DNA from 4 places in the Vibrio cidicii genome. Region 1 is predicted to be linked to each of the others. Evidence: predicted binding sites of a transcription regulator. Region 1 holds the regulator's gene; each other region holds the start of a gene.

What was found. The regulator CRP, encoded in region 1, controls carbon source genes, mostly activating them, when cyclic AMP is high. The targets are predictions, from matches to a motif close to TGTGANNNNNNTCACA.
Region 2: a site for CRP is predicted at 3,145-3,160, ahead of cytR (DNA-binding transcriptional regulator CytR). Genes of this name have one in related genera too.
Region 3: a site for CRP is predicted at 3,197-3,212, ahead of deoD (purine-nucleoside phosphorylase). Genes of this name have one in related genera too.
Region 4: a site for CRP is predicted at 4,279-4,294, ahead of rppH (RNA pyrophosphohydrolase). Genes of this name have one in related genera too.

The regions. Positions count from the first base shown of each region.
Region 1 is NZ_CP035921.1:2,003,162-2,008,766, reverse strand. It holds gene EWA64_RS10200 (hydrolase) at 1-713, shown strand, start outside; gene EWA64_RS10195 (YheU family protein) at 757-969, shown strand; gene EWA64_RS10190 (phosphoribulokinase) at 1,100-1,969, shown strand; gene crp (cAMP-activated global transcriptional regulator CRP) at 2,212-2,844, shown strand; gene EWA64_RS10180 (DUF1338 domain-containing protein) at 2,918-3,709, opposite strand; gene astD (succinylglutamate-semialdehyde dehydrogenase) at 3,890-5,347, opposite strand; gene astA (arginine N-succinyltransferase) at 5,365-5,605, opposite strand, start outside.
Region 2 is NZ_CP035921.1:1,389,951-1,395,555, forward strand. It holds gene EWA64_RS07310 (Calx-beta domain-containing protein) at 1-143, opposite strand, end outside; gene rpmE (50S ribosomal protein L31) at 406-627, opposite strand; gene priA (primosomal protein N') at 889-3,090, shown strand; gene cytR (DNA-binding transcriptional regulator CytR) at 3,292-4,299, shown strand; gene EWA64_RS07330 (SPOR domain-containing protein) at 4,688-5,233, shown strand.
Region 3 is NZ_CP035922.1:1,132,391-1,137,995, forward strand. It holds gene phrB (deoxyribodipyrimidine photo-lyase) at 1-1,166, opposite strand, end outside; gene EWA64_RS20590 (MerR family transcriptional regulator) at 1,163-1,972, opposite strand; gene EWA64_RS20595 (YbgA family protein) at 1,962-2,915, opposite strand; gene deoD (purine-nucleoside phosphorylase) at 3,330-4,040, shown strand; gene EWA64_RS20605 (hypothetical protein) at 4,091-5,560, shown strand.
Region 4 is NZ_CP035921.1:2,269,404-2,275,008, forward strand. It holds gene vpsR (cyclic-di-GMP-binding transcriptional regulator VpsR) at 1-835, shown strand, start outside; gene EWA64_RS11460 (hypothetical protein) at 1,321-1,572, shown strand; gene EWA64_RS11465 (NADP(H)-dependent aldo-keto reductase) at 1,614-2,648, opposite strand; gene EWA64_RS11470 (DUF6482 family protein) at 2,844-3,155, shown strand; gene mutH (DNA mismatch repair endonuclease MutH) at 3,142-3,825, opposite strand; gene rppH (RNA pyrophosphohydrolase) at 4,446-4,964, shown strand; gene ptsP (phosphoenolpyruvate--protein phosphotransferase) at 4,967-5,605, shown strand, end outside.

The sequences.
Region 1 (5,605 bases):
GCTGGCTATCCGTGATGATGCATTTTCGCGGTTGCAGCGGCAAACCTAACCGCCTCGCACGTGCGTATCACTCAGGGGAAACCGAAGACGCACGCTATTTTTTACAGCACCTTCAGCGTCATTTTCCGCAGAATCGCAAAGTGGCACTTGGCATCTCACTTGGTGGCAACATGCTGGCCAACTACCTTGCCACTTATCAAGACGATCCTCTGGTGGACGCCGCCACCATCGTTTCCGCGCCACTGGATCTCTCGGCTTGCTCAGAACGTATCGAGCAAGGCTTTTCTCGCGTCTATCGCCGTTACTTGCTCTCGTCACTGAAAAAGAACGCCCTACAAAAGCATCACCTACTATCAAATGCGTTGGCGATATCGCCACATTCGATCAAAAAGCTCACTCGCTTATATCAGTTTGACGATCTGATCACCGCGCCACTGCACGGGTTTAAAAATGCGCTCGATTACTACCAGCAGTGTTCGGGTTTGCACAAGTTACGTGAAATCCGCATTCCTACACAGATCATTCACGCCAAAGACGATCCGTTTATGACCGATGCAGTGATCCCCAAATTTGTCTTGCCCGACAACATTGACTATCGCCTGTTTGATCACGGCGGCCATGTCGGCTTTTTAACTGGCAGCGCGCTGCATCCCCGCTTTTGGCTAGAAGAAGCCTTGCCGAGCTACTATGAAAGCTTGGCGGTTTCGGCATAATAGCGCGGCATTTCCTTATTGAGCATAAAGTAAAGAGGTATTTATGATCATTCCTTGGCAAGAGATCAGTGCCGATGCGCTGAGTAATTTGATCCGCGAATTCGTTCTGCGTGAAGGCACTGACTATGGCGAAAGCGAAGTCTCATTAGAGCAAAAAATCGAGCAAGTAAAAACCCAGCTCAAGCGAGGTGAAGCGGTGATCGTTTTCTCAGAACTGCATGAAACCGTTGATATTCAGCTCAAGCAAAAATTTTAGTTGGCCGAGATTTTTACCGCACCTTATCCCATGACAAGCACGTGGAACGTGTTATAGTGGCCAAACGATTGCACATGCCGGAAGCCACATTCCGGCCCGACAGGTAAGTACTACAACGACAGGGTTTGTCATGTCAGCAAAGCATCCAATCATCGCCGTCACAGGTTCGTCCGGTGCCGGCACGACGACAACGTCAGAAGCATTTCGCAAAATGTTCAATATGATGTCCATCAAGCCAGCTTGGATTGAAGGGGACAGTTTTCACCGTTTCACTCGCCCAGAGATGGACGTTGAGATCCGTAAAGCGCGCGAGCAAGGTCGACACATCAGCTACTTTGGACCACAAGCCAACGATTTTCCTGCCCTGTCGGAGTTTTTCCGTCAGTACGGCAAATCGGGCACTGGCGAAGTGCGCCGTTATCTGCACACCTTTGACGAAGCCGTGCCTTACAACCAAATGCCCGGTACCTTCACACCCTGGCAAAAGCTGCCCGAAAACACCGATGTGCTTTTCTATGAGGGGCTGCACGGCGGGGTGGTTGATGGTGAAGTCAACGTTGCGCAGCACGTGGACTTTTTGATCGGCATGGTACCGATCGTCAACTTGGAATGGATTCAAAAATACGTGCGCGATACGCGTGATCGCGGTCATTCGCGCGAAGCGGTAATGGATTCGATTGTGCGTTCAATGGACGACTATCTCAACTACATCACCCCGCAATTTTCACGCACTCACATTAACTTTCAGCGCGTGCCGACGGTGGATACGTCCAACCCACTCAATGCCAAAGGTATCCCGAGTTTAGATGAGAGTTTTGTGGTGATTCGCCTGCGCGGCATCAAGAACGTCGACTTCCCCTATCTATTGGCGATGATCGACGGATCCTTTATGTCGCGACACAATACCTTAGTGGTGCCGGGAGGCAAAATGAGTTTCGCTATGGAACTGATTGTACAGCCAATCCTGCAACAACTGATTGAAACAGGCAAAATTGGCTAAAATTTGAGGCCGGTTCACGCTTACTTTTCATACCGTGATCATGTGCACAATTTTGCGTAGAAAATCCCATTCTCGACACGATTAAAATCAAGAAATCGTTTTCGAAAAAGGATACTATTTCAAACCGAAACACAAGATAGCTTGCAGCATCAATCAAGAGCTCTTATTCTAGCAAGTCAATAACAAGGCTTGGCTAAAATATGGATAGCGGCAAGCGTACCCTGCAGAGGAAGTGAGATATTATGGTTCTAGGTAAACCTCAAACCGACCCAACACTAGAGTGGTTTCTTTCACACTGTCATATTCATAAGTACCCTTCAAAAAGCACGCTGATCCACGCGGGCGAAAAAGCAGAAACTTTGTACTACATCGTGAAAGGTTCTGTTGCCGTGCTTATCAAAGACGAAGAAGGTAAAGAAATGATTCTTTCTTACCTGAACCAAGGTGACTTTATCGGTGAGCTAGGCTTGTTTGAAGAAGGCCAAGAGCGTACTGCTTGGGTTCGTGCAAAATCTCCTTGTGAAGTGGCTGAAATTTCATTCAAGAAATTCCGTCAGTTAATCCAAGTCAATCCAGACATTCTTATGCGCTTGTCGGCGCAGATGGCAAGTCGCCTACAAGTGACCAGCCAGAAAGTCGGAGACTTGGCGTTCTTGGACGTGACTGGCCGTATCGCTCAGACACTGCTGAACCTAGCAAAACAGCCTGATGCGATGACGCACCCAGATGGCATGCAGATCAAGATCACTCGTCAAGAGATTGGTCAGATTGTTGGTTGTTCACGTGAAACCGTTGGCCGCATTCTGAAAATGCTGGAAGAGCAGAACCTGATCTCTGCGCACGGCAAAACCATTGTTGTTTACGGGACTCGTTAATTTCACGCCAGAAATCGACGTTCAAATTGCAAAAAGCCACCCTGGGTGGCTTTTTTTGTTCTCGCGATACGTCTTAACCGTTGGTGCTTTCAAAGATCTTATCTGCCGACGCGGCTACAAAGCCTGGGTACAGATCGCCATTTTCCATCGGGTAGCGTTTGGCAAACTCGTAAAAACCACCGGGAATGATTTCACTGCCTTCAATAAACTGCACTGCCACTTTGTCTGCCATCGTGGAAGATTGCTCCAGCAGCACTTCCGGTGTGCCCTTCACTTCACCACCAATTTCATTGATGGTAAAACCCGCTTGACGTAAGTGATCGTTCACACCTTTCACCGAGTCAAATGCTTTGAGCTGATTGACACTGACCGTAAAGTGGTTCGCGCCGTAACCATGCGCCGCCAACCAAGAGGCATATTCACTCTCTTTTGCCAGCGTTTGATAGTCCGCAAAGCTCAACTCCCACAAGCGACCTGCGGAAAGGAACTCGTGGCCTTGCAGTTGGCTCGTATCCACTTGAGCAACCAATTTTTTCACAATCGCTTGCAGCGCCTCTGAGCATTCATCGATTTTCAACGCACTGATAAAGACTTTAGGCTGAGTCGGATCAGGATGCTCAAAATGTTTGGCCACTAATTTTTTGCTTTCAAACAGATAGTCGCCACACGCTTTGTAGCCTAATTCGATAAACGGCTTCGCCAGCGTTTCAATGCCCAGCGGCTCGACGTTAAACGTTCGTAGCGCGATGTGGTCGTTGATCAGGGCTTCATCCTCTTGCAATAGTCGATGCACTTTTGCCGCGGAAGGACACAGGCGTTGAATATAGTCGTTCCATAGCGATTCAAATAACACAGCTGGCGTCATAACGCCTCCTTGTTGTATCGGTTCACATTATCAGAGTATTGGGAGTGGATTGCGGCGGTGCGTGCAGACATCACCGCCGCAATCCTCAACCTGTGACGTTCATTGTTTGAAAGCAAACAAGCCTGCGCGACTCATGGCTCGAAGCGGCGCAGGTCAGAGACCTAAAGGTCGTTATCGTTATTAAAGTTCAACACCCGGGCTGAGCGTGGCGGGCAGTTCCGTTTGCGCCCCTTCCATTGATGCCATTGGGTACGCGCAATAGTCGGCGGCATAGTAAGCACTCGGACGTAAGTTACCCGACGCACCCGGTCCGCCAAATGGCGCATCACCACTAGCACCTGTCAGTTGGCGGTTGCGATTAACAATGCCAGCACGGATGTGATCGACAAAGTACGCCCACTCGTTATCGTCGGTCGAGACTAAGCCAGCCGACAAACCAAAGCGGGTGTCATTCGCCAGCTCAACCGCACGCTCGAGGCCTTGATAGCGCACCACTTGCAGCAGTGGTCCAAAGTACTCTTCATCAGGCAAATCCGCGATATGAGTGACATCAATAATCCCCGGTGAAACAAAGGCGGCCTCGCCCGCTTTGGCTTCAATTAAGCTTTCACCGCCGAGCGACTGCAGATTGGCCTGCGCGTCTAAGATAAAGCGCGCGGCCGCCTGCGAAATTTGTGGCCCCATAAAAGGCGCAGGCTCGGCAAACGGCTGGTCGACTTTAAGCTTTTGCACCGCTTCCACCAGACGAGTAATGAGTGCGTCGCCTTTTTCACCCAACGGCACATACAAACGGCGTGCACAAGTACAGCGCTGACCAGCACTGATAAATGCCGATTGAATGATGGTGTAAACCGTCGCCTCGAGATCGCCGTACTGCTCTGAAATCACCATCGGGTTGTTACCGCCCATTTCCAGTGCCAGCATTTTGCCGGGTTGACCAGCAAACTGACGATGAAGCAGATGACCCGTGTTGGCGCTGCCAGTAAACAGCAGGCCATCGATGCCTTTGGACTGCGACAAGGCAATCCCAGTCTCTTTACCACCTTGTACTAGATTTAGCACGCCACTTGGCAGACCCGCTTCTTGCCACAGTTTCATCGCAAGCTCTCCCGTCCAAGGCGTTTGCTCAGACGGTTTAAACACCACGGTATTGCCAGCTAATAACGCAGGCACAATGTGGCCGTTTGGTAAGTGCGCTGGGAAGTTATACGGGCCAAAGACGGCCATCACACCCAGTGGGCGGTGGCGCAAGACAACTTGGTTGCCCGCCGCTTCTTTTTGCGACTCGCCAGTGCGTTCATGATAAGCGCGGATCGAAATGGCAATTTTGCCTGCCATTGCCGCCGCTTCGGTGCGCGTCTCCCACAGCGGTTTGCCAGTCTCTTTGGCAATCACTTGAGCAATCTCTTCGCTGCGCGCTTTGACACGCTCGGCAAAGGCCAGCACGTAGGCTTCGCGCTCGGCAAACGTGAGCTTCTTCCAACTCAGAAATGCGTGACGCGCCGCTTTCACTGCTTGCTCGACTTGCGGCTCAGTGGCACCTTTGCCACGCCAAACCACTTGGTTGTCATAAGGCGACAAGGAGGTGAACTCTTCGCCTTGCCCTTCTACCCATTCACCTGCAATCCACTGTGTCATCGTCTTTCCCTTAATCATTACTGCGCTAGCATGCGGACGTATTCGCCATCTTCAACCATCAGAGCCTGTGCCACTTTCGGTGACAAAATCACACTGGACGAGGCTTGGTCATAGGCGGCTTTGGCTGCCGTGGCGCGGAAGTTTTCAAATGAGGTATTGGCTATTAAAAAGTCTTGCGAGCTGGAGTGCTCCGCAACGCGCACTTTCGCTCGCACTGAGTGACGTACCGATTCAATATTACGCAGGTCACACTCCACC
Region 2 (5,605 bases), 610 kb from region 1:
CGTTCAGGGTAATCAGGTGCCGTAGGCGGAACAACAACAGGTGCCGAAGGTTCATTCACAGGATTAGACGATGAGCTTCCACCGCCACAGCCAGCTAATAAAATAGTTGACGCTACCATTAACGCCAGCGTTGTCTTTTGCATGCCACTCTCCTAATCCTGAACAAGCCCAACCGCCGCTCTGTTAAAAATAAGTTAACAGGTATAACAGTAATAAATTATTGTTACAAGTTTCATATCGGAAAGGGGATTTATTGACCTCAATGAAAAAATAGTGAGGGTGAATCAAGCGAAAGGAAGGAATGGATCGATAGAAAGGAACACAAGGGGCAACGAGGTTTGCACTCGCCTAACAAGCAAAAAGGCCGCCGAAGCGACCTTTCTCAAACAGTGATCACAGATGTGATTATTTCTTACCGCTTGATAGCGCACCGAAACGCTTGTTGAAGCGATCAACACGGCCGCCTGTATCAACGATACGTTGCTTACCAGTGTAGAATGGGTGGCACTTGTCACATACGTCTAGGTGGATAGCGTCTTTACCTAGAGTAGAGCTAAAAACGAAAGAGTTGCCGCAAGAACAAGTTGCGTTTACTTCTTTGTATTCTGGGTGGATACCAGCTTTCATGGGATAACCTCAAATAGTAGGCCGTGTCGCTATACGAGCCTTTGCCGCACACCACACGTAGTTAAAAATGAACTCTTAGATACCGCGCTCGCTAGTGCGAAGCCATATCTTAAGGCGCGATATAGTAATGAATCGGCTCAAACGGATCAACCTATTTGCGCCTATTTGCGCTAGTTTTTTAATCAGCCATCGCGTCTCGAATTTGTCCGCCGCTTCCTTTAGACTGTCAGTCATTATTTTTCTGTTTACTCACGCCACCTTATGCGCCCATCCATTGCCCGTATTGCCCTCCCTGTCCCCCTCGATAAACAGTTTGATTATCTGGTGCCCAGTCATCTGTTTCCGATTATCGGCGGTCGGGTAAGCGTCCCGTTTGGTCGGCAGACATTGGTTGGCATTGTCACGGCGCTGGTGCAGGAATCAGATTTTCCGCGTGAGCAACTCAAATCGATCAAAGCAGTGCTCGATAGCCAACCGCTCTGGCCTGCGCCGGTTTACAGCCTGCTGCAATGGTGTAGCCAATATTATCAGCATCCACTGGGAGAAACGCTGCACAACGCCCTACCCGCCGCGCTGCGCAAAGGCAAAGCGGCCGATTTTGCCACGTTGCAGGAGTGGCAGTTAACCGAACAAGGCAAAAGCAAGTTGATGCAGGATTTTGGCCGTGCGGTCAAACAGGCGCGTGTGATGAAAATGCTCGCCGATGGCCCGGTTAGTCATCAGCGCTTTCTCGATGAAGAGATTACCTCCACAGTGCTCAAAGCCCTCGAAGAGAAAGGTTGGATCGAAAGCCAAGACAAAACGCCGCAAGTCCAAGCTTGGGGCGAGGCGATTGAAAATGAGAACGACAAGCCGAAACTCAATCAAGAGCAAGCGATCGCCATCGCCACCATTCAGTGCCAGACAAGCTTTGCCAGCTTCTTGCTTGAGGGGGTAACAGGTTCGGGTAAAACCGAAGTGTACTTAAACCTGATCAAACCGATTTTATCCCAAGGTCGCCAGGCGCTGGTACTGGTGCCGGAAATCGGCTTAACTCCACAAACCATTAACCGTTTTCGCCGCCGCTTTAATGTCCCCGTGGCGGTGATTCACTCGGGTCTGAACGACACTGAACGTCTCAACGCTTGGCTGAGCGCGCGCGACAAAGTGGCCGGCATTGTGATTGGCACTCGCTCGGCACTGTTCACGCCGTTTGCCGACTTGGGGATGATCATCGTCGATGAAGAGCACGATACCTCCTATAAGCAGCAAGATAGCCTACGTTACCACGCGCGCGATGTGGCGGTGATGCGCGCCGCCAAAGAAGATATTCCGATCATCCTCGGCTCGGCGACGCCAGCTCTGGAGTCGCTACACAATGCGCTCAGCGGCAAATACCACCATCTGACTTTAACCCAACGAGCCGGCGTTGCCGTACCAACACGCAATCAAGTGCTGGATGTCAAAGGGCTCTATCTGGAAAGCGGCTTGTCTGCCCCCTTGATTGTCGAAATGCGCCGCCATCTCAAAGCGGGCAATCAGGTGATGCTGTTTCTTAATCGGCGCGGTTTCTCCCCTGCACTGATGTGCCACCAATGCGGCTGGATTGCGGAATGTAAACGCTGCGATGCCTACTACACCTACCACCAATACAGCAACGAGATCCGCTGCCATCATTGCGGTTCGCAGCAGCCGGTGATTCACCAGTGCCAAGGCTGCGGCTCTAGCCAGTTAGTCACCGTTGGCGTCGGCACCGAGCAGCTAGAGAGCCAGTTGGAAAACCTCTTTCCCGAGTACAAAGCGATTCGTATTGACCGAGACAGCACGAGGCGCAAAGGCAGCTTGGAAGATGCATTGCAAGCGATCCGACGCGGCGAGTATCAAATCTTGATAGGCACACAGATGCTGGCCAAAGGGCACCATTTTCCTGATGTGACGCTGGTTGCCTTGCTTGATGTGGATGGCTCGCTCTACAGCAGTGATTTTCGCGCCTCCGAGCGATTGGCCCAGCTGTTTATTCAAGTAGCCGGACGTGCAGGTCGAGCCAGCAAACCCGGTGAAGTGCTGCTGCAAACCCATCATCCGGAACACCCGCTGCTGCAATCGTTACTGACCAAAGATTATCACTCGTTCGCCTTAAGTGCGTTAGAAGATAGGCGCATCGCCCAACTACCGCCCTACAGTTTCTTAACCCTGTTTCGCGCCGAGGCTAATCACAGCGAGCTCTGTGAGGCGTTCTTGCGCCAAGTTCGTCTCACTCTGGAATCACACCCGTTATTTGATGACACCTGCTTAGTGCTTGGCCCAACTCCGTCACCACTGGCCAAACGTGCGGGCAAATATCGCTGGCAACTGCTTTTGCAAACGCAAAGCCGCGTCTTGATGCAAAAATTGTTAATCAGCGCAAAACCAGCGATTGAAATGTTACCGAATGCAAAAAAAGTACGATGGATTGTAGACATTGAACCACAGGATTTGAGCTAGCAAACGATAAAATCTCCAAAGGAAAGTCGACACTTGCAAGGTATTACCTTTTAACGTGATGACAATCACATGAAGAATGTAAATTCTGTTAATTCCGCCGTAACTTTCGCTGAAGAAATGAATAGACTATCCGGGTTATCTCATATTTTGCATCAGAACAATAATTGAACGTCAATCATGGCGAAAAAGAGGGTTTAATTTATGGCGACAATGAAGGATGTTGCCCAGCTCGCTGGTGTCTCGACCGCCACGGTCTCAAGAGCACTAATGAATCCCGAAAAAGTGTCGGCCACCACCAGAAAACGGGTGGAAGACGCGGTTTTAGAGGCTGGATATTCACCAAACTCGCTTGCAAGAAATTTACGTCGGAATGAATCAAAAACCATAGTAACGATTGTCCCAGACATCTGCGACCCCTACTTTACCGAGATTATTCGCGGTATCGAAGACGCAGCGATGGAACAAGGCTACTTAGTTTTACTGGGCGACAGTGGTCAGCAAAAGCGGCGCGAAAGCTCGTTTGTCAACCTTGTTTTCACCAAGCAAGCTGATGGCATGTTGCTGCTTGGCACCGATCTGCCGTTTGATGTCAGCAAACCGGAGCAAAAAAACCTGCCACCGATGGTGATGGCATGTGAGTTCGCCCCCGAACTTGAACTGCCCACCGTACACATCGATAACCTGACTTCGGCCTTTGATGCCGTGAACTACTTAACGCAACTTGGACACAAACGCATCGCGCAAATCTCTGGCCCATCTTCTGCGGTGCTGTGCCAATTTCGACAGCAAGGTTACCAGCAAGCACTACGACGCGCTGGCATTACTATGAATCCGGATTATTGCGCGGAAGCTGAGTTTTCGTTCACCGGCGGTAAAGAGGCTATTCGCCAACTATTGGAGTTACCTGAGCCACCCACAGCGGTATTCTGCCACTGCGATACCATGGCGATTGGCGCTATTCAAGAAGCGAAAAAACTGGGTCTGCGCGTTCCGCAAGATCTCTCTGTGGTCGGTTTTGACGACATTCAATTTGCCCAATACTGCGATCCCCCTCTGACCACCATCTCTCAGCCGCGCTATGAAATTGGCCGTCAAGCGATGTTGATGATGCTTGAGGTGCTCAAAGGACATGAGATCCACAGTGGCTCTCGCCTGCTCGAAACGCAACTGGTGATCCGTGGCAGTGCCGCGCCACCGAGAGTACGTTAAGCGCTTAAACCAAGCCAAAGCGGCGCATTGTGTTGCGTCGCTTCCTTTTATTGCCCCGTGCCCTGTTCTGTTTTGTCATTCTGGATTACCATGTCCGGCTGAATAAATCATAGTTAGGGTCTATTGACCTTTTGAGATGATTTTTGCAGCAGTTTGTGGGTTCTTTGTGCAAGGCAGAGGCTTTGAATTGTAGTGGCCTACATGATAAGCCGATAACGCAGCAAAAAGGAGCCACAAACGCTGCCCGAAGGGTTCAGCTAAAAGCGTTTTACTCTTTGTTGAGAGGTGTTTTGCTTAGAATGACTAGGCTACAAACCTCTCGTCGCGATTAAAACGCTTTTATCTCGAACAAAATTTAACCGCAAAAGGTCAACAGACCCTAGTAATTATCGTGGCTAAAGATTATGTAAGGCGTGGTCGTAGCCCCAAAAAACCGGCTACAAAAAAGACCGCCACAGCGAACAGAAAACCTTGGCGCGCAGGCTTACTGGCAATTTTGCTGGTTGGCGCGTTTGGCTATGGCCTGTATATCCTCAATAACGACCCAGAGCCACCCGTGCCGGTCGTGCAACAAAGCAAACCAACTCCTAAGCCCGCGGCGAAAAAAGAGCTGCCTCCTCCGCCAGAAGAAAAATGGCAATACGTGGAGTCTCTGCCTAAACGCGAAATCGAAGTGGTGGCCAAAGAGCAGGAAATCTCAGCCATTCCTTACATCATGCAGTGTGGTGCTTACAAAACGCTGGCTCAAGCTGAAGCGCGCAAGCTAGACATCGCCTTTCAAGGCATCACTAGTAAGATCCGCAAAAAAGAGGGCAGCGACTGGTATCGCGTGGTGCTGGGCCCGTATACCACTAAAAGAGACGCTGAACGTGACAGGCACAAACTGCAACGCGCCAGAATTGAGCCTTGCGCAATCTGGAAAGAAGCGCAGTAAATAGCGAGCTCTACTAGGGTCTGTTGACCTTTTGAGATGATTTTTGCAGCAGTTTGTGGGTTCTTTGTGCAAGGCAGAGGCTTTGAATTGTAGGGGCCTACATGATAAGCCGATAACGCAGCAAAAAGGAGCCACAAACGCTGCCCGAAGGGTTCGAGCTAGGCGCCCCCGCAAAAAGCGTTTTACTCTTTGTTGAGAGGTGTTTTGCTCAGAATCACTAGGCTACAAACCTCTCGCCGCGATTAAAACGCTTTTATCTCGAACAAAATTTAACCGCAAAAGGTCAACAGGCCCTAGGCACAAGTACATCACTTGTGCCTTTTTATTTTCCTCGGCTGGCCCCTTTCTCCGCCCTCGATTCACTCTTGAATT
Region 3 (5,605 bases), on a different replicon from region 1:
CCGGTGGATGCCGACCACTGCCAGCCACCATTGTTAGCTGCAAAATCACCGTCAATCAGATTCTGCATAAAATACTGCTCGCCATCGCGCCAGTTGAGGTGCAAATCTTTGGTAAGAAAACTCGCCACGATCATCCGCAGGCGATTGTGCATCCATCCCGTTTGGTTCAGTTGGCGCATCGCCGCATCGACTATCGGATACCCAGTTTGCCCTTGCTGCCACTGTGTAAGCCATGCCGACTTCCCCGGCCAACAGAGTTTGCTTTCCCATGCGACAAAGCCCGCCCCTTTAACCAATTTAGGTTCAAACCAAATTAGATGTTGATAAAACTCGCGCCAGATCAGCTCACTCAACCACGTTTCCCGCCCCGGAGATAAAAACGCTTGCTGCCAATGCAAACGCACGATGCATTGGCGTACCGACAACGCGCCTAACGCTAAATAGGGCGATAGCTGACTGGTGCCAGCCACAGCGGGAAAATCGCGCTGCTTGTCGTAGGTATCCACCGACGTTGAGCAAAAGTCCCTGAGGCGTTGCAAAATCGAAGCGCTGTCTGCTGGCCAAGCCTCGCTGGCTTTTCTTGGGAAAGAAAAGGGCGCGTCAGGCGTTAAAATTTGCTCAGCCAAGCTTTGCGGCAAGTGACAAGGCGCAACCGCAGAAGAGGTGGTAATCACGGGCAGCGTAAACTGGCTTAACCAAGCACGTTTAAACGGGGTAAAGACTTTGAAGTACTCACCTTGCTTGTTGCGCACTGAACCAGGTGGCATTAAACATTTGTCGTGAAAACTTTGTAGATGCATGCCGCTTTGCGTTAACTCAGCTTCCAGCCAATGGTCACGCGCCTGCTCATTCACTTCGTATTCGGCATTGATCGCCACACTGTCTGCACCGAGCTGCCTAGCCCAGCTTGCGACTTGCTCTGCGCTCTGTTGGTAAGTGTCCACTTCGGCGTAAAGCATAGGAATATTGAGCGCCGCGAGATCGCGCTGCAACTCAGGTAAGCGACGCCAAATCCAGTCGGCTTGGATAGGCGCCATATGTTGAGATTGCCACTGAGTGGGCGTGGCGACAAAACAGGCGACCACCTGCTGCGAGTTTTCTGTGGCATATTGCAAAGCGGGGTTATCGATCACGCGCAGATCGCGTCTAAACCAAACCAGTTTCATTGATTTTCCTGCTCAAAATGGAGTTTGCTCAACACTTCTGACAACGTCACAGCACTATGTTGCTGCTGTAGTTGGCGTATGATAGCTTGCTGCTTTTCCTGCAGCGCACGATTGGAAAACAGATGCACTCGCTGATATTTGGCTAGCACATCGGCTTGCAGCAAACCACTGACATCATCAACATGATCAATCAAAGTGATATGCCAGCCTTGATCGCTCAAACGCGCCGCTTCTATCCAGCCTGCCAATGAATCGCTGCTTTCATAACTGACAATTAGACACTTACCTTTACTCGCTGCTTTGTTCTCGGCATCTAAAACGGCGGCTAAACGGCGTACAAGGATTGAACGCAACAAGCCTTTTTGCAGTGAACGATTTGCGCTTTTCACCAACTCTACAGACTGTAATATCGGCGACAGAAACTGCTGACAAACCACATTAAAGGGGTACTCGCGCAGCACAGTGTTTAACAGGCTTTCCACTTTGCCAGCGCTGAGATCGGCTAGCGCCGAAAGCATGGCTTCGACTTCATCAAGCGCTTGACTCTCTAGGCCGCTAATATCCGCCGCTTGGCCCAACAAGGCCTGCACTTTACCAATCGCCACCCCTTTGGCCAGCCAGCCTTGGATCTCGCGGATCATCGCCAAGTTTTCTTCGTTGTACAGCCGATGACCTTTTTCCGTTCTTTGCGGCTGAACGAGATTATAGCGACGCTGCCAAGCTCTGAGTGTCACAGGCTTCACGCCCGTCATTTCTGCCACTTCGCGGATAGCGTAGAGTTTCTCTTCTGTTTGTTTATAAACCATAACGTAACTTCAATTCTTGAGGATGAGGGGCTAAAAACTTCTGACTGTGCAGATAATCATCGGGATAAGTGTTGAGATAATGTTTTATCAGCGTCAGTGGCGCTAGCAAAGGCAGCATGCCTTGACGATACTCGTCTATCGTTCGCGCCAATTCCGCTTTCTGCTCTTTATTGAGCACTTTCTTAAAATAGCCCTGCAAGTGCATCAACACATTGGTATTGTTTTTGCGACTAGCACGATGGGTCAATGCACGCATCAAACCCTCGCGATATAAGGGAATAAAGGCTTCCAAGTCATACTCAGCAATCGCGGCGACCAAACGACCAAGCTCACGATAAGATTGCGGATGATGGGCCATCAAGGTCAGTTTATAGCGTGAGTGGAAATCGACAATGCTCTTGCGTGTGCGCACGCGGCCAATATTCTGATTGAAATCATGTAAGCAATAAACGCGGGTGATAAAGTTTTCACGCAATACCGGGTCATGCAGTCGGCCATCTTCTTCTACCGGCAACCACGGCATTTTGCGCATCAAAGTCTGCGTATATAAGCCGACTCCCTCTTTCTCCGCGCCATGCTGTTTGTACACCTTGACCTTTTCCATACCACAGGTTGGCGATTTGGCGCAGACAATATAACCACTCAACTCTTGATCCATCAATTGCGATACTTTCTGTTCGGCGTAGGCCAACATCGCATGCGAGTAATCCTTGTCAGGATTTTTGGTTTCCACTAAAGCAATGCGCTCGGCGTCCGAGACCAAACGAATTGTCGGGCGTGGCACAGGCATGCCCATCCCCACTTCCGGACAAACAGAAACGAAATCCATATAAGCACCAAGATCCTGAACAACAAATCGGCTCAGTTTGTGTCCAGCGTCAAATCTGACTTTATCGCCAAGCACACAGGCGCTGACGCCAACTTTGATACCTGTCTTTTCCATCACACCACACCTTATACAAAAAAATCTCCTGTATAGATATAGCAAAAAAATCATGAGTTATACAAGATTTGTTTTTGTATACATCCAGCTTTTCGCAAACAGAATAGGTTACTTTATGATTAACAAGGTTAATACCTTGTGAGCTTAGACAGCCAATTACATCAATATCATTAACAGCAAGCCAAGTTCACTACTGGTTTGCCTAAGACAAATCGATTGCCTTTTTGCTTTCAACACATTTAGTTATCAATAGAGGCACGGAGATATAAATCAAAGCAATCTGTGAGCCCTGTCTCATGGAATATCCATTTATCTAGCTAGTATTGCCTCAACGAACAGAAACAGTTTCAACAGAATTGGTAATTAGAATTCATTTTGATGACAATTACCTCAATAGAAATATTGGAGAAGACTATGGCAACCCCACATATTAACGCACAACCTGGTGATTTCGCTGAAACCGTCCTGATGCCGGGTGATCCACTTCGCGCTAAATACATCGCAGAAACCTTTTTGGAAGATGTAAAACAAGTTTGTGACGTTCGTAACATGTTTGGCTTTACTGGTACTTACAAGGGCAAAAAAGTCTCTGTGATGGGCCACGGTATGGGTATCCCATCCGCGTGTATCTATGTACACGAGCTGATCGCTGAATATGGCGTTAAGAATGTTATCCGTGTCGGTAGCTGTGGTGCGGTACGTGACGACGTAAACCTAATGGACGTGGTTATCGGTATGGGCGCATCAACTGACTCTAAAGTGAACCGTATCCGTTTTAACGACCACGACTTTGCTGCTCTAGCAGACTACGGCCTACTTGAAGAAGCGGTGAAGCAAGCACGTGCGCAAAATGTACCTGTTAAAGTGGGTAACGTGTTCTCTGCCGACCTGTTCTACACCCCGGAAGCTGATATCTTTGAAAAGATGGAAAAACTGGGCATTCTAGGTGTGGATATGGAAGCGGCGGGCATCTACGGCGTAGCCGCAGATCTCAAAGCCAAAGCGCTGACTATTCTGACCGTTTCTGACCACATCATCCGTGGTGAAAAACTGAGCTCAGAAGATCGTCAGAAGTCATTCAATGACATGATGAAAGTGGCTCTTGAAACAGCAATCAATCTCTAAACTTTTGGCCGGGTTCGCTCGGCCATCCGAATAATCCCGAGGGGGTGATCGTGTCTAACGGCCAACTGCCAAAAGACGCAGATGGGTTACAACTCAACTTTTGTAAAACATTGGCGTGTGACAACTTTGGTCTGAGCGATGCAAAACGATACGTTTTGCAACATGCGAACCCTAAGCGTCCAGCGATGGTCTGCCGTGAATGTGGAGCTTTCCCCCCCTTACTTAACAACCGTGAAGTGCTGAACGAGCTGCATCGCTTGCGTCAGCTTCACAGCGACGGCCTGCCTGCTTGCCGCAACGACGATTGCGCCAACTTTGGCCTATCCGTTCATACTCACAAACATCTCTACCATGCATTTGGCTACAGTGGCGATCGACAAAGATATCGCTGCAAAAGTTGTCAATCGACCTTTGTCGATAAATGGTCTGGGGCAAATAAAAAGCTGCAATTCCAAGAAAACTTGATGGGCCTGTTGTTTACGGGTTACTCAGTGCGAGAGATCTGCCGCAAGCTTCACATCAATCCCAAAACGTTTTACGATCATGTCGACCACATTGCCAGCCGTTGCCGCCGCAAATTGGCCACCATTGATGCGCGCTGGGTCAACCATGCACAAAGTTATCATCTTGCTTCCCATTACGTTTCGCTACAGCCGAACAGTGATAACGGCGTGTACTGGATCGCCTCTGGTGAAGCCCAGTCCGGCTACATTCTCTGCCAGCACGTCAACTACTCGGCCAATGAACAACCTTTAGGCTCGGTGGATCATAACCCTTACGAGCCGATTTCTCGTTTTGTTGCCCCTGAATACGTTGCCGAAGCCAAAGAAGCGACTGGCGCACCGTCAAACTATTTGCGCGAGCGAATTGATCAGAAATATCAAACCATTCTGGCACGCGGAAACGTAGAAGACCCGATGGGTAACATGACGGTGTTTAACTATCCGTCAAAAGGTGCGGTGGTTCGTCCGCCTTACACCTCTTACGCTCACTACCTTCATGTGTTGGATATGTGCAACGACGCTTGTCGTGTCTCTATTTACATGCCACAAGATCCATTGCTGCGATCTGCGGCACTGAGTGTTTGCCTCTCACGGATCAAGAGCCAGAATGTTGACCTGATGTATGTTGAAGAAGATGCGGACTGGAAAATGGATCAGCCTTTTGAACGAGTCGACATTGTCTATATGAGCTGGTGGCGTGATCGCTGGGCGATTGCCAATCAAGGCGACGTACAAAAAGGCATCTGTTATCTTGCCGGCAATAATAACCATCCCGAACAATGGTTTAATACCGCCACTACGCGCAACATCGCATTCTTCCAGCGTCGCTTCCAAGTTCTATTTGAAAGCTTTATCAACGAGCCAAGACGTAAACTCCGCCCCGGAGGCATTTTGTCGCTGCTGGACATATTCAGAGCGTGGCACAATTTATGCTATCAAGACAAACAAGGGCAAACCGCGGCACAGCGGCTCGGAGTGACCGAAAAGCCACTGACACTCAAGCAGCTTTTGTCCTAATGCAGCACTGTAGAAGGTTCAACCTGAGTTAAGAATGTGAAATAA
Region 4 (5,605 bases), 270 kb from region 1:
TGTGAGCATTCTTATCTACGGCGAAAACGGTACTGGCAAAGAGACAGTGGCTCGTGCGGTACATAAAATCTCGTCGCGTGCACACAAGCCGTTTTTCTCGGTAAAGTGTCGAGCGTTAAGCGAAAAGCGCTTTCAAGCGGACGTGTTTGGCATTGGCGCGGACGACAATGCAGGGCCATCGATTCTTGAACAGGCTGACGGCGGCACCGTGCTGTTCAACGATATTCTAACCATCTCAAAAACTCAGCAGTTGAATCTGCTGCGCTTCTTGCAAGAGGGAACTATCGAAACCAACGATGGAATGAAGAGCGTCAATGTTCGCATTTTAGCTGCGAACTCATCGGATATTGAGAAGGCGTTGATCGACGGCGATTTTAACGAAGAGCTTTATCACTACATCAATGTGCTGCGCATTAATGTGCCGAGCTTAAAGGAGCGAGCTAGCGATATCGGCCTTTTGGCGCGCTATTACTTGCAGGAATTCTCCAAAGAGTACAACTCGCAAGCCAAAAGTTTATCCGAAGATGCGCAGCGTGCCCTAACACGCTATTTTTGGCCGGGTAACGTACGTGAGTTGATGAATCAGATCAAACGCGCGGTTTTGATGTCAGACAACGTGATGATCGAGGAGTCGCTGCTTGATCTCCCCAAGCGGGGGGAGAGTAAACGCAGCCTAAAGAGCATTCGAGAAAAGAGTGAGCGCGACGCATTACTGCTGGTGTTGGAATCTCATTCAGGCCAAGTGTCGAACGCAGCCAAAGAGCTCGGTGTTTCACGGGCGACGATGTACCGCTTGCTGAACAAACACAATCTGATCTCTGAACAAGTCGTTTAAATCGGTTGATTCTTACAAGGCCACCTCGCAAGTGGCTTTCTATTTTTAGATTCAGTGGAATTTTTTATATTCTATAGTTGAATATCTTATTTCTAACGCTATATGCAATTTGTATATAGGGAAATCTACGGTATTTTTACAATTGCCTAAAAAGTGTTTGATTATAAGGTGGTTTTGGCTAGAATTTAACCGTGACTACTTAGTCACATCCTATCAAATCGTTTGGATTAATAACCTCAGGAGGGGCATAACATGTTGAATCTTTTTGCACATCAACCCGCTTTTGCTTCTCGAGATACACATTCATCTGTGATGTTTGCTGGTGTTGGCGCAGGCGCTGATACCCGTATTGATGGTTAGTTAATCCGCACCTTTAGTTTGTAATTGGGCTGCGGAAAATGGCAGCTCGGTTAGAGACATTCGTTATCTTCATTTTTAGTGTCTGCCATTTTTCTCAGCAAAAATTTTGTTTTTGGAGAAAAATTATGCGTCATTCTATTTATTTGAAATTAGCCACTTTGCTGGTGCAAGCCGATCTAAAACGTGAAGAACGCCAATGGGCGGCGCGCGTTCGCCGCAGTCGTTATGATGTTCCTTGGGCCAATGCGTTTTTGCTCAAAGATATCGGTTTGGACGAAGGTGGACGAATGAATCCGAATACGGTACCTGATGAAGTGAAAGTCGCTCGTCGTATGCGTCATATGCGTCGAGTATTAAGTGCGCGAATACCAACGTAAAACTAAGGCTGCGACGCGTTTTGGGTCGCAGCCTTAACCGCTTACGGACAGGGATTGGAATACGTGGTGCCAATCTCTTGAATCTTAGTTAACACCTCATCACTTAAATCAATATTAATGCTGTCAATATTGGCTTTAAGCTGCGCAATACTGGTTGCACCGATGATATTGGCAGCAACAAATGGGCGCTGGTTGACGAAGGCCAGTGCCATTTGAGCTGGATCTAAGCCTGCTTCTTGCGCCAACGCGACATAGGCTTGTGTGGCCTTAATCCCTTGCGGAGTAAAATAGCGTTGAAAGCGTTCAAACAGGCTGCATCTCGCCCCCGCGGGTTTGGCTCCATTCAAGTATTTCCCACTCAGGCAACCAAACGCCATTGGGGAATAAGCTAATAGCTGGACGCCTTCGTAGTGGCTTATTTCTGACAAACCGACTTCAAAACTGCGATTGAGCAAGTTGTAAGGATTTTGAATCGAGACAATTCTTGGTAAATCGTGCTTTTCGGCCAAACGCAGTAAACTCATCACGCCCCAAGGCGTTTCATTTGATACGCCGATATAACGCACTTTTCCTGCTTTGACCAATTCAGTTAGCGCCTCTAAGGTTTCTATCAGAGTGACCTCTTCTTGGGCGTCTGGGTAAGGGTAGTTTAGCTGGCCGAAGCAATTGGTTTGTCTTTGTGGCCAGTGTAACTGGTAGAGATCGACGTAGTCAGTTTGCAGACGTTGTAAGCTGTCGTTGAGAGCGGTATGGATATGGCGGCGGTTTAAACTCATGTTGTCGCGGATATAGGGGACATTTCTGGGGCCCGCCACTTTAGTCGCCAGTACGACTTTTTCCCGTTTGCCTGACTTGTTCAGCCAATTACCGATAAACTGTTCTGTAAGACCTTGCGTTTCCGCTTTAGGCGGTACCGGGTACATTTCTGCGGTATCGATAAAATTGACGCCATGATCTACGGCGTAGTCAAGCTGGTCAAAGGCGTCCTGCTCGGTATTTTGTTCGCCAAACGTCATTGTGCCTAAGCAAATTTTGCTGATCTCAAGGCTGGAGTGGGGAAGTTTGCTATATCGCATGGCACATCCTTGTCGGTAGAGAGTGAAGTCAACTCAAGCAGGGTTTTGTCTGTCTCAACTGATTGAATTGTAGGTGATCAATATAGGGGAAATTAGGCCATTGCCCAAGTGGTTTGCATGCGATTCGTAATCTCGTTACTTTTGACTAAACTGGATCATGACAGGACTTGTTATCACGGAAGTAGGAGCAGGATGATGCAAAAACATCAGCTGGATCTGTGGATGCAGAGTCATTATAAAGAGGGCGGTGAAATGCCCAAAGTGTTTGTGGTTGGTCGATCGAATGTCAATGAGTACTCACTAGCGGTGGAATACAAGCACCATTTTGAACCGATCATCGATGGTGATGAGCCGATCCATTTTACCTCATTGGAGCAGGTTAAAGACGAACTGGTGCGACTTGGGATCGATAAAGCGTATCTGCGTTTGCATAACGCTTACGAAGAGTGCTGCAGCCCTAAAGCGAGCCTCTATTGTGACATCGAAATCGCCGTTACTCCTCATTAACGGCCGCAATGAATGCGCTGTTGAGTATCTGTTCGGTAAATTGAGTGCGCAGATAAAAGCCTCTGGGTAGAGTTTTGATCGGTTTGCCGTTTGCATTGTATGCTTCGGTCAGAGCACGGCTATTTGCGGCTTTTGGCCTCAAGTGGAGTGCTTCGCCACGTCGCGCGGAAATTTGATCGTACTGGCCAAGAGCGATCTGTTCCATCAACTCTTCCCAATCTTGGCGTATGATAATTTCTTGCTCGGCTGAGGGAGACCAAATTAGTGGTGATCCGACTCGTCTCATGGCGAGCGGAATTTCTCGCTCACCTTCGACTGGAATCCATAGTACGCGAGAGAGCTTGTTGCGCACATGGCTGTTGTGCCACGTAAGACCATGAATCCCTGTTAAAGGCGCGACGCATACAAAGGTGGTTTCCAAAGGCTTGCCACTGTAACTGACAGGGATGCTTTTCAGTTCAATTCCCAGTTCAGAAAAATCTTGTTGTGGTTTACTACCTGCTGGGGCTCCCAAGTGCCATTCTAGAAGTTGTCCGACCCACCCTTTGTCCCGCTTGAGGTTTTCGGGAACTGCCATGCCCGCTTCTTCTGCCAGTTCTGCAAAACTAAGTCCTGCAATTTGTCTCGCGCGCTCAAGGAGCTCATGTTCTGACTGGGGAACGGGTTTCATGATAGTTGGCTCTGGCAAATAAAAGCGCCATTTTAGCAAAAAATATGGTTTGGGAAGCAGTGAAAATCGATCAAAAAGCATTATTTCGGGATCTTTAGACAAGTTATCCACAGAATTCTGTGCTTGTTTTGCTAGTCACTTAGGTTCATGGATCAATAAACAGTGCTTTGGATGCAAATAGAGGCTTGATTTTCAGGATGGACTCTGGGTTTCCCCCACTTTAGTGTGGATAAACTGGTCGCTGTATGATCTTTGAGCGATCTGTTTGTGGTTAAAAGATCATCAGGGTTTTGCGGCTATTTTAAGTGGGGGTTGGGTCGTTAAGCATTTAATAAATAATATTTATTTTCTATTTCTCATTTAATGCCTTTTAAAATGAGTTTATTTTTTCTTCCTAGCATTAAGGCTTTTTTCTCATTCTTCACAAAGTTATTCACAGAAAAGGTGAATAAATGTGGGTTATGTCTCAATCTTGTGTTGATAACTACTATATCGCTGTAAAGTTATGCACTAAAGCTCGAAACGCGATAAATCTTAGCGATATCACATCAGTAAGTTTGCTACTGCTGGGGATATGTGGAAAAATCACTGTAATAAAAATTTATTTTAGAGGTTAGCCAGTGATAGATGGCGATGGTTACCGGCTGAATGTTGGTATAGTGATTTGCAATAACCATGGTCAGGTCTTCTGGGCTAAGCGATACGGGCAACACTCTTGGCAATTTCCTCAAGGGGGAATTGATGATGGAGAAACTCCAGAACAGGCCATGTTCCGCGAGTTGTACGAAGAAGTCGGTCTTACACACAAAGATGTTAAGATTATAGCGAGCAGTCGTCACTGGTTAAGATACAAACTACCAAAACGTCTGGTTCGCTGGGACTCTAAGCCTGTTTGTATCGGCCAAAAACAGAAATGGTTTCTTTTGCGTCTTGAATGTGATGAATCCAGGATTGATATGCAAAGAGGAAGCTCTCCTGAATTTGATGGTTGGCGCTGGGTGAGCTATTGGTATCCGGTTAGACAAGTGGTCTCATTTAAACGCGATGTTTATCGTCGGGCGATGAAAGAGTTCGCCTCTTTAGCTATGCCTTTTCGAGAACGTAAGGTGAAAGGTAAGAAAAGCAAACGCAGAGGATAACTATGCTGAGCCAACTAAGGGAGATAGTTGAAAAAGTTTCTCGGGTCGAAGATGTTCATCAGGCATTGAACATTTTAGTTCGAGAAACTTGTACAGCATTGAACACGGAGTGTTGCACCATTTACCTCGCGAATGAGGAGAGGCAGCGCCTGGAGCTAATGGCAACACAGGGGCTGATTTTCCAGGGAGATAGTATCCACATTCGTTTTGAAGAGGGGTTGGTGGGCTTAGTGAAGCGCAGTGCCGAACCGCTTAACTTGGCCGAAGCGTCTAAACATCCTGCATTTAAATATTTTCCTCAATTAGGCGAAAAGGTTTACCACTCCTTTCTTGGGGCGCCGATCATTCACCGTAAAAAGGTGCTTGGGGTGTTGGTCATCCAGCAGAAAACACCGCGCCTGTTTAATGAAATGGAAGAGTCATTTCTGGTGACCTTGTCTGCGCAGTTAGCGGTGTTGATCGCGCATGCACAAAGCCAAGGGCACTGGTCCCTTTCCTCTAAACCCGCTGCGATTCAAGGTATTGCCGCTTCCAGTGGCGTCGCGATTGGCGAGTTCTGGTTTGATAACTCTCAGCCGCAGCTTGCTGAGGTGTGTCCGGCGTCCACTCTGGATAAAGAGCGTGAGCAAGAGTGGCTGCTG